DNA from 4 places in the Streptomyces sp. NPDC046915 genome. Region 2 is predicted to be linked to each of the others. Evidence: riboswitches for the same ligand, from Rfam matches in the RefSeq annotation. Region 2 holds a riboswitch; each other region holds the start of a gene.
What was found. Region 2 has a riboswitch for cobalamin ahead of ABZ915_RS42275 (cobalamin biosynthesis protein). Riboswitches for the same ligand answer to the same signal wherever they lie in the genome.

Region 1 (3,318 bases), on a different contig from region 2:
ACCATCTGGGACCAGGACCCCGCCCACTGCCCCGCCGACGCCCTGCGCGACCTGAACCCCACCCGCACCATCGTCGGTGGCCTCCTCGTCACACCCGCCGGCGCGCGATAGGGCACCTCCCTGTTATGTTCGCGACCGAGGCAGGCGATCCGCGTCCCATGCCGACCGCAGGAGGAGCAGCCACGTGACCAGCCGTGTCACCTTCGTCTCGGCCGCGACGAGCCCGTCGCTGCGTCAGGCCCGCTTCTACGACGGCGACTCGGTGGACGACGGTGGGGCGGCCCGCGCCCGCTCGGCGGCCGGGTCGTTGCCCTCGCCGGCCCGGGTGGCCACGTCCCCGAGCACGCGCTGCCGGGAGACGGCGGTGGCACTCGGTCTCGACGTCGTCCAGACGCCGGAGTTGCGGGGTCTGGACGTGGGCCGCTGGCGAGGCCGCACCCTTGACGAGGTGGCGGCCGCCGAGCCGGAGGCTGTGGGCCACTGGCTCGCCGACCCCGGCTGGGCGGCACACGGCGGCGAGTCGGTGCGGGACGTGTGCGAGCGGGTCGGGCGCTGGCTGGACGCCGTGCGGGACACGGACGGCCGTACGCTCGCCGTGGTCGAGCCGGAAGTCGTTCGAGCCGCGGTCGTTCATGTACTGGGCCTGCCCGCATCCGCCTTCTGGCGGCTGGACGTACCGCCGCTGACGGCCACGGAGCTCACTGGCCGGGCCGGACGGTGGAATCTGCGGCTCGGGCAGCCGCCGGCCACGTCGGACACCGTCTCGGCGCGCTGAGACCCTACGGGCGCGTCCCCCTTGACGCGAGAGGGCCCCTCGGAGGTTTCCGAGGGGCCCTCTCGTATCCCGGAGCGTTCAGTTCGAGGCGGGAACCGTCCGCCCGGACGAGGCTGCCGCGGGCTTGGGATTCAGCTGCCGCTCGGCCAACTCGCCGAAGAGCAGGCCGAATCCGCCCCACAGGACGGTCTGGACGGCCAGTGCGGACAGGCGGAACCGCCACAGCAGGGTGGCCGGGAAGTCCTTCGGCACCTCGTTGACGGCCGGCAGGAACGCGTACGCCAGCCCGATCACGACGGCGAACGCGGCCACCGCGACCACCGTCGCCCACCAGGTGCCCAGGCCGGGCGCGAGGCGCTTGCCCAGGATGGTGGCGGCGATCGCCAGGAGGACGCTGAGCAGCATCATCAGGAAGTACAGGGTGGTCCGCTTGCCGATGGTGTCGGGCTCACCGACGGACGGCGGATTGGCCGGGTACTTCAGGAAGGGCACGACGTACACGGCGAGCAGCGCGCAGCCGGACAGCAGCAGCGCCGTCGCCCGCGGGCCGAAGCGGCCGACCCGGCCCAGCGCGAAGCAGTACGCGAGCGCGGCGATGCCGCCGAAGGCGACCCCGTAGACCAGGACGCCGGTGGCGAGCCCCGCCGTGGACTGGAGGGAGCGGGAGACGACCTCCATCTCGTGCTCGTGGGAGTGGGCGTCCTCGAAGCTGATCGCCTTGTCGACATTCGGCTCACCGAGGAGGTAGGCGGCGACCAGAGCGAGCACGCCGGCGGCCAGGCCGGCGAGCATGCCCCGCACGAGGAGATTCCTTACCGTTGCGGAATTCATGGGCGTGCGGCGTCCCTCGCGTCAGTGGCAGGGGAAGCCGAGCAGGTGGCGGGCGTCGTGCACCCATTCGTGGACGTCCGTGCCGTTGAGCACGGAGGTGGCGCCCTGCTCGGCGCCGACGAAGTACAGCAGGACGAGCATCAGGATGCCGAAGAAGACCGCCCAGGGGGCTATCGCCTTCAGCGGGAGCGTGGCGGGAACGGCGGGAGTGGTGGCTGTCGGCTGGGCGACGGTCTGCGCCATGGCAGTACCTCCTCTGGGAGTTCGCGTCCCATCTCGGTGGTGCAGTGGACGACGGCCACGGGTCTGACTTGCCGGACGCCCCGAAGGGCGCCTGGCATACAGTGGCGCGACCGTGCCGGATTCCCACCGGCTTCCGTCTCGCCGTCGTCGATATCGGACAGACCGTACCGCGTGACGCGGACACGGCCAAGACCGCACCACCGGGCGTGACCTTCCTCTCGAGCCGCGGGGCCGACCGCAGGCGGGACAGGCCGGTCAGCGCGAACGTCCCGCCGAGAGCATGGACTTCCAGGATCGGTTTCGCTTGAAGGGCATCTCGAAGAGCTCTGCGAACAGCCAGGCCGACAGGACCGAGGCGGGCAGCCCCAGGACCACGGTGACACAGAACGTGGGCAGTCCGGCCGACACGTACTCCGGGGCGACTTTCCGCACGACGACCATGACGATCGGAAGATGAATGAGGTAAAGGCTGTAGGAGAAATTGCCGAGGCTGCGCATGGGCCGGGTGGCCAGGAGCCGCATCACAGAGGCCGGACGCCCGGTGGCGACCGCCACCAGGAACATCGTCATGGCGGGTGCGATGGCGAGATCAACCCAGAAGTAATGATGTATCGTCCAGGTCGATCCCCGGACGGCGATGAGCGATATCACCGGCATGACGGCCAGAGCGGCGAACCAATGCCAGGGCAGGCGCCGGACCTTTTCTCGCGCAACGATGATTCCCGCGCCGACCAGACCGGCGACGAATACGGGCGCGAGATTCGGGGCCAGCCAGTTGTCACTTTCCATCGGCGATGCGTTTTCCGCCAGCAGCCCACGTAAGGCCACCAGTAGGGTCACACCGCTGATCAGGAGTACCGCACCCAGTCGTCGCCGGACAAGAAGCAGCAGCGGAAAGACGAGATACAGCTCCGCCTCCACGGCGATCGACCAGAATGCCCCATTCGGTGTGCGAGCCGTGAACATGTCCTGGGCCACCAGACCGTACACGAGAACGGTTCTGACGTTCGGCGGCCCATGATGGGAGGCGGGTACGACGAAGTAACCGATCACCACGCTCAATGCGAGTGCGGCCCAGTACGGGGGAAGGATGCGCCAGGCGCGGCGCCGCAGGAACCGCGCAATACCTCCCTGCCGCCAGCCGTGGCGCGCGGGGGAAATGGCCAGCGAGAAACCGGACAGCACGAGAAAGAAGACGACGGCGAGACGCCCGTACATCAGCCAGCCCAGCCAGGACGGGCCCGAGTTCTTGGGAAACCCTGGAAAGGCCAGCAGCCAGCAGTGAAAAAGGACCACGTACAGTGCGGCCACACCGCGGAGCCCGTCAAGACCCGGCACATGGATTCCGCCGCCGCCCTCGATCCTCCCGTCCGTCCGCCGTGCCAGGACGGCCATGTCGGGCTCGCTGCTGACGGGACGGCTCGATAATGATGAAATTGTTCAGCCCTTTCCTCTCGGCGCCGTGTTGG
Region 2 (3,318 bases):
TTCCCCGCCGGGCTTGAGCAGCACGGGATTCATCAGCGCGGTCGGCTCGACGCGGCACGCCTGCGCCTGCATGGCCTGCGCCCGCCCGATCTCCGCGCCCTGGCGCGTCACGAACGAGTTGAGGGACATGTTCTGCGCCTTGAAGGGCGCGACCTTGACCCCCTGCCGCACCAGCCAGCGGCAGATGCCGGCCGTGACGACGCTCTTGCCCGCGTCGGAGGTGGTGCCGGCGACGAGGAGACCCCCGCTCATTTCCCACGTCCCTTCACGACGATGCGCGCGGCGACGCCGACGCCGAGCGCGAGCAGGCCGACGCGCTTCGAGAGCCGTACGGCGCGTTCGATGTCGGGTACGGCGACGGCTCGTCCCTCCTGGTTCAGCACCGGTCGGTGTTCCACCCGCCCGCCGTACGACAGCGTCCCGCCCAGCCGCACGCCGAGCGCGCCCGCGAACGACGCCTCCACGGGACCGGCGTTGGGGCTCGGATGCCTGTCCGCGTCGGCGCGCCAGGCCCGTACGGCACCGCGGGGGTCGTCCCCGGCCGCGGCGGCCAGTACGGCGGTCAGCCGTGCCCCCGGCCAGCCCGCGAGGTCGTCGAGCCGGGCCGAGGCCCACCCGTACCGCCGGTACCTGGGCGACTTGTGCCCGACCATGGCGTCGAGGGTGTTGACGGCCCGGAAGCCCAGCAGCCCGGGAACCCCGCCCACGGCTCCCCACACCAGGGCGCCCACCACCGCGTCGGAGGTGTTCTCGGCGACGGACTCCACGACGGCACGGGCGATCCCGTCGGCGTCGAGCGTCTGCGGGTCCCTGCCGCACAGGTGCGGCAGCCGCGCCCGGGCAGCCTCGACGTCCCCGGCCTGAAGGGCACGCCCGATGCCACGGGCCTCGCGCGCGAGGGAGGTTCCGCCCACGACGGCCCAGGTGGCGGCGGCGGTCAGCGCGACGGAGGCGGCACGGGAGGGACGTACGGCCGCGGCGGCGACGGCTCCCAGCCCGACGGCACCGCCCACGCACACCGCGGTGTGCAGCGCGCCCCACCCCCGGTGGTCCCGCCACAGCACCCGCTCCACGGCACCGGCGGCCCGCCCGAACGTGGCCACCGGATGCCCGCGTCGCGGATCACCGAGCAGCTGGTCGCCGAGGAGGCCGGCGGCGGCGCCGTACGCGAAGACGCGATCGGCACGCATCGGCTCAGCCGGCCGTGGGGTCGGGCTGCGACCTGGTGCTGAACCTCGAACGGCAGGCGAGCATGGCGATATGTCCTCACTCAGGGTGTCCGCGCCCTGGTTCGACGAGACCGGCGGTGGGAGTTCCTGGCTCCCGGGGCTACCTACCCCGGTGACAGTGGCGGGACCGCGCCGGATTCACACCGGCTTCCTCCCTTGCCGCCGTACATGGCCCCGGAAGTCCACCACGGCCCCGGAAGGGCCGTCAACTTGCTGTTGACCTGCATCGGGAGAGTGTGCTGAGGCCCACATCGAGGTCCGGGCGACGGCGGGGCGGCATACGAAAAGGCTCCTCCCCGAAGCCTTCGAAATCTTCGAAGTCGTCGGGGAGGAGCCTGTGAGGCCTCGGTCAGGCCTTGTTCATGATCAGGTAGATCCCGTAGGCCACCGCTGCCGCGCATCCCGCGAAGCACACGTACGCGCCGGCGACGGCCAGCGCCGCCGAGTCGCCCTGCGCGACGGCGCGTTCGCGTCGCGACAGGCCCTGGACGCCCAGGGTGAAGAGGGCCACCAGGCCGACGGTGACCGCGAGACTGACGCCGAAGACGGAGCCGAGGGCTGCCCAGTCGATCTTCATAACAGAGCTGCTTTCTTGGTGCCCGGGTGCCCGGGATCAGACGGCGGCGGCCGGCGGGGTCGCCGGGTCGGCGGCGACGGGTGCCGCGGGGGACGGGATCGTGGCCGACAGGTCCTCGGCCACCACACCCACCGGGGGCGGGGTGACGACGGCGATCGCGGTGGTGACCACGCCGGCCGGCTCCTCGGTCTCGTTGACGTTGGTCGCGTCGACCACCTCGCGGCGGGAGAGCTTCCAGATCGCGGCGCTGGAGGCCACGAGGAAGACCGCCACCAGCGCGGTGCCCCAGTCGCCGAGGTCCGTGACCGTCTCGGCGAGCGCGCCGACCAGCGCGGCGGCCGGGAGGGTCAGCGCCCAGGCGACGAACATGCGGGTCGCCGTGGACCAGCGGACCACGCCGCCCTTGCGCCCCAGACCCGCGCCCATCACGGAGCCGGAGACGACGTGGGTGGTGGAGAGGGAGAAGCCGAGGTGGGAGGAGGCGAGGATGGCGGTCGCGGCGCTCGTCTGGGCCGCGAAGCCCTGCCGCGGCTCCAGTTCGGTCAGGCCCTTGCCCATGGTGCGGATGATGCGCCAGCCGCCGATGTAGGTGCCGAGTGCGATGGCCATGCCCGCGGAGAGGATCACCCAGGTGGGAGGGTTGGAGCCGGGGGCGATGGAACCGCCGGCGATCAGCGCGAGGGTGATGATGCCCATCGTCTTCTGCGCGTCGTTGGTGCCGTGGGCGAGGGAGACCAGACCGGCCGAGGCGATCTGGCCGGCGCGGTAGCCCCTGCGGGTGGCCTCGCCCTCGGCGTCCTTGCCGATGCCGTAGGAGAACCGGGTGGCGAGCATCGCCGCGATGCCGGCGACGACCGGTGCGGCGACCGCCGGGAGCAGCACCTTGGTGACGAGCACGTCACCGTGGACGGCACCGAAGCCCGCGGAGGCGACGGTGGCGCCGATCAGGCCGCCCATGAGGGCGTGCGAGGAACTGGAGGGCAGCCCCACCAGCCAGGTCAGCAGGTTCCAGAGGATCGCGCCGACCAGGGCGGCGAATATGACCTCGGGACGTATGCCGTTCTCGTCGACGAGACCCTTGGAGATCGTGTTGGCGACCTCCACGGACAGGAAGGCACCCACAAGGTTGAGCACGGCGGACATGGCCACCGCGACCTTGGGCTTGAGCGCGCCGGTCGAGATGGTGGTGGCCATCGCGTTGGCGGTGTCGTGGAAACCGTTCGTGAAATCGAACGCGAGTGCGGTTACGACCACAATCGCGAGGATCAGCGAGAAGCTTTCCATTTACCCAGGCATTCTTTCGAGCGTCATTGGCTGGTTGACCGTAGGCAACCTGAGTGAACGGAAGGTGAACTGAGACAGGCATCGTGATGTCGGAATCCCTGGCCGTCCTCAGTCGTCCTCAGTCGTCCTCAGTCGTCCTCGGTCACCCTCAGTCGTCCGTGGCGAACGACTTCAGCCCCGCCGGCGAGCCGTTGAAGAGGTTCTGGTCGCCCGGCAGGCTGCCGCTGT
Region 3 (3,318 bases), on a different contig from region 2:
CGGCGAGCCAGATGGTGGGTACGCAGAGGCTGCTGTCCATGGACAACTTCCAGGCGGTGGCCGGCGGCCGGTCCGCCGACGACCGCTACCCGGAGGCGGTCGCCGACGCCGAACACGCCTTCACGCTGCTGTCCGAGGGGCTGGCCGCGTACGTGTAGCCGGCGGCGGACCCTGCGGGCCTGTCCGGTCAGCACACCTGGTCGGTGTCGGCCTGTGCCGGTGCCTGTGCCTGTGCCTGTGCCTGTGCCGGTGCCTGTGCCTGTGCCTGTGCCGTCCAGCGTTCCTCGACCCTGGCCAGCTTCCAGTACGCCAGTGCCGCCGCCCACACCACCACGAACAGGCCGACGATGAGGTAGCCGACGTTGCCGAGTTCGAGGCCGAGGAGTTCCATCGTGGCGATGACGAAGGCGACGGCGATGGACAGGCCGGTGATGGTGAGGTTGTAGAAGACCTTGCGCACCGGGTTCGAGAACGCCCACTGGTAGGCGAAGTTCATGAACGTGCCGTCGAGGGTGTCGAACAGGCTCATGCCGGCCGCGAACAGCAGGGGCAGGCAGAGGATCGCGTACCAGGGCAGTCCCGCCGCCGCGCCCGAGCCGGCCATCACCATCAGCGTGACCTCGGTCGCCGTGTCGAAGCCGAGGCCGAAGAGGAAGCCCAGCGGGAACATCTGGCCGGGCCGGGTGATGGACCTGGTGAGGCGGCCGAGGAGGCGGTTCATGAAGCCGCGGGAGTCGAGGTGCTGTTCGAGCTCCTTCTCGTCGTACGAACCCGCCCGCATCGCCCTGAAGACGCGCAGGATGCCGACGAGGGCGACGAGGTTGAGCGCGGCCACGAGATAGAGGAACGTGGCCGAGATCGTCGTACCCATGAAGCCCAGCACCTGGTGGGTGCGGGAGTTCTCGTTCATCACCCGGCCCGCCAGCTGGGTGCCGCCGGCGATCATCGCGGCCAGCACGACCACGACGCTGGAGTGCCCGAGCGCGAACCAGAAGCCCACCGAGACCGGCCGCTTGCCGTCGGCCATCAGCTTGCGGGTGGTGTTGTCGATCGCGGCGATGTGGTCGGCGTCGAAGGCGTGCCGCATGCCGAGGGTGTAGGCGGTGACGCCGAGCCCGATGCCGAAGGCCTTGGAGCCGACCTCGTAGTGACCGGGGGCGACGAGGAGGAACAGGATGCCGAAGGCGACGACGTGGAGGGCGGCGATCACACCCATCAGCCCGGCTGTCTTGACGGTGTCCTCGCGCCGCCAGCGGAAGGAGGCGGCCTTGGTCTCGGGCACGGTCTCGGGCAGGGTCATCCGGTTTCACGCTCCAGCACCTCGTGGATCACTTCGTGAGCTGCCGTGGCCGGTCTCCTGGCTTTCGGGTCATGCGTCCGCCGTCCCTGCCTTCCCGGTCGTACGACCAGTGGCCCGGCGGGTGCCGGACGGGACGGGAACTCCCCGATTCACAGTGGCGAGGGCCGCGTCGACATCGCATCGACTTCCCGAGCACCACGGCCCGCCCACCGTAGGGGCGCGGGCGGTCGTCTGCATAGCTGCGTACCTGCGCAGGTATGGAAGATCACAGAAGGGCGCCTGCGAACATGGCGGTATGCATCTCGTGCCTGCCGACCGCGCGGACCGTCGCACCATCGACGGTCACCGGGTGTGCGACGCCATCGCCGCGATCGGCGAACCCGGCCATGTGCGCGCCTGGGCCGACCGCTTCTCCCTGCTCGCCGACGCCAAGCGGCTCGCTCTGCTGCTCGCCCTGCACCGCACCGGCCCGCTCGCCGTGTCCGACCTGGCGATCGCCACCGGAATGAACGACCCCGCGGTGTCGCAGGCGCTCAGGCTGCTGCGGGCCGCGGGGGTCGTGGAGGGCGAGAAGGAGGGACGGGTGGTCAGGTACCGGGTGGTGGACACGGAGGTTCAGGGCTTGCTCAAGCACTGCACGGCCGACGGAGACTGAGCGGCCCCGGCCCCCTGGAAGGGTCAGCCGCGTGCGGTCCGCTTGCGGCGCGTCGCGACGACGATGGCCGCGCCGCCCGCGAGGAGCACCGCCGCGCCTCCGGCGAGGATGCCGGAGCTGCTGCCGCCACCGGTCTCGGCGAGGTCGCCGCCGCCACCGTCGGGCGTCGGGGCCGCGGCCGGGGTGGACTCGGAGGCGGACGGGGTCGGCGTGCCGGTGGACTTCGACTCCGAGGCGCTCGGGGTCGGGGTGTCGCTGCCCTTGGCCGGCGTCGACGGCTGGGCCGGGGCGGACTCCGGCGCCGAGGGGGTCGGCGTGGCGGACTCGGTGGAGGCGCACTCCTTCGTGCCGCCGTTCCAGGCCGCGATCAGCTTGTCCTTGATGACCGGGTGATCCGGGCCCTTGGGCAGGTCGCCGTGCTCGAAGCCGTCCTTGGCGTCGAGCTTGCCGTCGAACTTCACCGCGCCCCGGTACAGGTCGATCTGCGCGAAGCAGCCCGCGTCGGGCACCGCGATGTCGAGGGAGTCGGTCTGGCCCGGCTTGACGGTCACGGTGTCGAAGTCGACGAAGACCTGCTCGCCGGAGGTGTTGAAGGAGGCACCGTGGGCGAGGTAGGAGGCCAGCGAGGCGGTGCAGGTGGAGGCGTCACCGGCGGTGCGGACCTTGACGTGGACCTTGCCGTCCTCGGTGGGCTTGAGGTTCTGGTCGTCGACCTTCACCGAGTCGTAGAAGCTGGTGCCGTCGAGCGAGAACTGGCAGCGGTCGGTACCGGTCTCCGTGCCCGCGCCCGTCCCCGGCTTGTAGGTGCCGCCGGACTTCCAGCCGTCGCCGCCGGGCGCGTCGTTGGCCAGAGCCGCGGAGGCGGCGGCGACGGAGGCCGCGCAGAGGGCGAGCGTCGCGACGCCCGTCCCCAGCAGGCGGCGCGTGGTGGCACGGCTCGCTATGGACATGTGTATCCCATCAGGAGTTCTGAGAGTGCTTCAGGCAGCGCGAAGCGGACCGCGGCAGGCCGAAGCAGGTCGAAGACACCGGGCCCATCGGTCACATGCGCCACAGCGTGTGCACATGGTGGGTCGACCGGCAGAACCCTGTCAACCTGCGCTGTAGCAAGGGGAGTTCGGCGCTCAACACAACTTCGCCACACTGGGAATGATCTACTCCGCAGAGTGTGAAGGTTCGCTTTCCCGGCAATGTGGACAGGCTCTCCCCTGTCGTCCTTTCCAAGGGAGCCACTGTGACCGACCATTCGTCCAGGAACCCCGACTGGTGGCGCCAGGCCGTCGTCTACCAGGTCTATCCCCGCAGCTTCGCCGACGCCGACGGCGACGGGCTCGGCGACATCCGGGGCATCGCCGAGCGCCTG
Region 4 (3,318 bases), on a different contig from region 2:
AGGAACGCCTCGGGCTCGGTCGGCGGGGTCAGGGTGCGGGCGGTGTCGCGGACGAGCTGGGCGAGGAAGCGCTTCGGCGATCTTTTCCGGCTCACTGACCGTCCTTCGTGATGTCCGCGCTCGCGTACGTGTCCTCGGAGGTGATGATCATCTCCGCCAGGTCGGCGAGCGTGGCGAGCTGACGGGGATTCATCCGCGGGGCGCGCATGGCCAGTCGTACCAGTCCGCTCTCGCGCAGCCGCAGCAGCGGGTCGGCCTGCGCCTCCAGGCTCTGGAGCACCGGCTGGAGCGCCTCGTACAGGGCCTCCGGCTCGTCCGCGGTGAAGTATCCGGCCGGGAGGCCGAAGAACCTGCGCAGCCGGTCGGTGTGTTCCAGGCTCGGCATGCCGCTCTTGCGCCACTCGCTCAGCCACTGCCGGCTGGTGCCCGCGATCCTGGCCAGTTCGTCCAGCGCGTAGCGCTTGCCGTCCGGCCGGCGCCGGGTCTCGCGGATGAAGTCGAGCCGCTGCCGCACCCGTTCGGCCAGCCCGGTCTCGGGTGCGGTGCCGCCCCCGAGCAACCGGGCGACCACCTCGGCGGGGATGCCGGTGCGGTACGAGAGGTCGGTCACGTCCAGGACCTCGGGCAGCCGGCCCGGCCGTTCGGTCAGCTCCCCGAGCCGTTCGAGCAGGCCGGCGAGCGGGGCGTGGGCGTCACTCACCGAGGTCCCCCCTGGGCATGTCGTCGGTTCCGTGGCTGAGTTGACGCGAGGCTACCGGGTCGCCCGCCGGTCGAGAAGTGATGTCAATGACAGCTGCTGAATTAGGCAGCAATCGTTGACAGTTGAGGTCCGGTCGGGACAGGATCATGACGCCACCCGGCCCCGGCCCCGGGTGCCGCCTATGGGGGAGCGGCATCGGGGGTCGGGACACCCTGGGCATCCCTGGGCATCCCGGGACACCCCGGGGCAGCCCTGGTCGTCAGCGGGTGAGCGTCCGCACCAACTCCACGGTCCCCCCGAGGAGTTCGACCTCCCTGGCACTCATCGTCGGATTGGCCGCGCGCCGCCGCCATGCCTCGGTCAGTCCCGTCTCCGTCAGGTCGGACGGGACGGCGGCCTGGGCGAGGATCACCGCGGACATGCCCCAGTCGAGGCCGGGCGGACCGTCCTCGGTGTTGCTCCAGTCGATGCCCCGGGGACCGTCCGGGGTGAGGATCACGTTGTCGGGGTGCAGGTCCAGATGGAGGACGCGGGCACCGGGGCCGGCGGAGTCCCGGGCGGGAACGGCGTGCAGCAGCCGCAGCAGCCGGGCGAGTTCGGCGCCCGCCTCGGCCGGGCCCAGCGAGCCGTCCAGGAGGGCGGCGAGCATCGTCGGCCCGGACAGCCGCTCCATCACCAGGTCGGTGCGCGAGCCGGACGGCCGCACCCGGGGCACCGGGTAACCGTGTTCGCGCACGTACGTCATCACCGCCCCTTCGGCGGCGGCGTCCCCCCGCCCCTCCCGGTCGCGGCGCAGCACCCACGCCTCGTCGATCTCGTACACGTCGGCTGTCCGGCCGGAACCCAGCAGTCTCCCCGTCGACGGCATGGCGCGACCCTGACCACCTCGCCTGTGCCCCTGGCGCGCAGCCGCCTCCCAGCCGCTGTCTACCGCCGGGTAGAGTGTCCGGGCGTCATCACACCCGTACGGGGCGAAGCCGGTGCAATTCCGGCGCTGACCCGCAACCGTGAGCCGTTTCAACGACGGTGAGCCGGACCGCCACGCACGGGAAGTTGACCGGCTCACGTGCGCGGCGGCCCGCCGTGCGCGGCACCGTCGAGGTCTACGGGGCCGAGCCGCGCGGGGTGTCCCCGTGCTGCCCGTGCTCCCCCGCAGGGAGAGGCAGAAGCCGCCAATGAACGTCCGCCGCAGTGCCGCGGTACTCGCCGCCATCGGCGTCATAGCCGCAGCCGCGCCCGCCATGGCCGCGTCGCCGTCGCCCTCCCCGTCGAAGGCGCTCCCGTCCGGGCTGTACGGCAGCGCGGACCCGAAGTACGACGGCGTGTGGCGGCAGTCCCTCGCGCTGCTCGCCCAGCGCACGGTCGGTGTCCGGCCCGCCGCCGAGGCCGTCGACTGGCTGGTCGGGCAGCAGTGCGCCAACGGCGGCTTCGCGGCCTACCGCCCGGACCCCGGCAAGACGTGCGAGGCGACCGGCGCCCAGGCCGACACCAACAGCACGGCCGCCGCCGTACAGGCCCTGCACGCGCTCGGCGAGCACGACGGCGAGGTCCACAAGGCCGTCGTCTGGCTGAAGATGATGCAGAACAAGGACGGCGGCTGGAGTTACACGCCGGGCTCGCCCAGCGACACCAACTCCACCTCCGTCGTCATCGGCGCGCTCGCGGCGGCCGGGGAGCAGCCGCTCCAGCTCCGTACCGAGGGCAGGACCCCGGCCGAACTGCTCGCCAAGTGGTCCATCCCCTGCGACGAGGACGGCGGCGGCGCCCTCGCCTACCAGCCGGACAAGAAGGGCGAACTGGCGGCCAACGCCGACGCGACGGCCGCCGGGGTGCTGGGCGCGCTCGGCAAGGGCTTCGTGACGACGGCCGGGAAGGCGGTGGAGGAGGGCAACGCCTGCGCCGACTCGGGCAAGCCGCTCACCCCGCGGGAGATCGCCCGCAACGGCGCCGCATATCTGGCGGACGAGATGCACGACACCGCCCACCTCACCTCGGCGCTCCCCGGCGCCAAGGACCAGCCCGACTACGGCAACACCGCGGACGCGGTCGTCGCGCTGGCCGCCCAGGGCCGGATGAGGCAGGCGCGGGAGCCGTACGCCTGGCTGGTGACGAACTCCGCGCGGTGGGCGAAGCAGAGCGGCCCCGCCGCCTACGCCCAGCTGATCCTCGCCGCGCACGCGATGGGCGCCGACCCGCACGACTCCGGCGGCACGGACCTCGTGAAGGCGCTCGACGCGACCGGACCGGCGCCGCAGACGGCTCGGGCGACCGGCGCTGAGACCGAGCGGGCCGAGCACGACTCGGGGACGAAGGCGACGAAGGTGTGGTGGATCGTCGGCACCGGCCTCGTCGCGGGCATCGGCATCGGCTTCCTGCTCAGCGGCCGCCGCAGGAAGCAGCAGCCGTGACCGTCGTCCGCCGTGCCGGGGCGGTACTCCTGGCCGCGTTCCTGTGCGTGGTGTCGGCCGGGCAGGCCCAGGCCACCGGCTACCGCTACTGGTCCTTCTGGGAGCGCACCGGCGGCCACTGGACGTACGCCACGCAGGGCCCGTCGACCGCGCGTCCCGCCGACGGCGACGTCCAGGGCTTCCGCTTCGCGGTGAGCGAGGACTCCGCCA

Region 1: it holds a riboswitch for cobalamin, as region 2 does, so the genes downstream of both, ABZ915_RS01305 (CbtB-domain containing protein) here and ABZ915_RS42275 (cobalamin biosynthesis protein) in region 2, are expected to answer to the same signal.
Region 3: it holds a riboswitch for cobalamin, as region 2 does, so the genes downstream of both, ABZ915_RS09580 (HoxN/HupN/NixA family nickel/cobalt transporter) here and ABZ915_RS42275 (cobalamin biosynthesis protein) in region 2, are expected to answer to the same signal.
Region 4: it holds a riboswitch for cobalamin, as region 2 does, so the genes downstream of both, ABZ915_RS32140 (prenyltransferase/squalene oxidase repeat-containing protein) here and ABZ915_RS42275 (cobalamin biosynthesis protein) in region 2, are expected to answer to the same signal.

Annotation. Positions count from the first base shown of each region.
Region 1 covers NZ_JBEYXB010000001.1:304,019-307,336, forward strand. Annotated here, with positions in the region: gene ABZ915_RS01290 (amidohydrolase) at 1-111, shown strand, start outside; gene ABZ915_RS01295 (histidine phosphatase family protein) at 185-775, shown strand; gene ABZ915_RS01300 (CbtA family protein) at 854-1,606, opposite strand; gene ABZ915_RS01305 (CbtB-domain containing protein) at 1,628-1,849, opposite strand; cobalamin riboswitch at 1,886-2,030, opposite strand; gene ABZ915_RS01310 (acyltransferase) at 2,105-3,244, opposite strand.
Region 2 covers NZ_JBEYXB010000027.1:60,231-63,548, reverse strand. Annotated here, with positions in the region: gene ABZ915_RS42280 (cobyric acid synthase) at 1-252, opposite strand, end outside; gene ABZ915_RS42275 (cobalamin biosynthesis protein) at 249-1,190, opposite strand; cobalamin riboswitch at 1,291-1,431, opposite strand; gene ABZ915_RS42270 (hypothetical protein) at 1,579-1,806, opposite strand; gene ABZ915_RS42265 (inorganic phosphate transporter) at 1,843-3,090, opposite strand; gene ABZ915_RS42260 (lysozyme) at 3,239-3,318, opposite strand, start outside.
Region 3 covers NZ_JBEYXB010000003.1:307,247-310,564, reverse strand. Annotated here, with positions in the region: gene ABZ915_RS09585 (helix-turn-helix domain-containing protein) at 1-158, shown strand, start outside; gene ABZ915_RS09580 (HoxN/HupN/NixA family nickel/cobalt transporter) at 188-1,300, opposite strand; cobalamin riboswitch at 1,330-1,515, opposite strand; gene ABZ915_RS09575 (metalloregulator ArsR/SmtB family transcription factor) at 1,596-1,955, shown strand; gene ABZ915_RS09570 (LAETG motif-containing sortase-dependent surface protein) at 1,979-2,905, opposite strand; gene ABZ915_RS09565 (glycoside hydrolase family 13 protein) at 3,190-3,318, shown strand, end outside.
Region 4 covers NZ_JBEYXB010000014.1:174,300-177,617, forward strand. Annotated here, with positions in the region: gene ABZ915_RS32125 (hypothetical protein) at 1-95, opposite strand, end outside; gene ABZ915_RS32130 (XRE family transcriptional regulator) at 92-700, opposite strand; gene ABZ915_RS32135 (phosphotransferase) at 960-1,568, opposite strand; cobalamin riboswitch at 1,626-1,762, shown strand; gene ABZ915_RS32140 (prenyltransferase/squalene oxidase repeat-containing protein) at 1,876-3,108, shown strand; gene ABZ915_RS32145 (SCO2322 family protein) at 3,105-3,318, shown strand, end outside.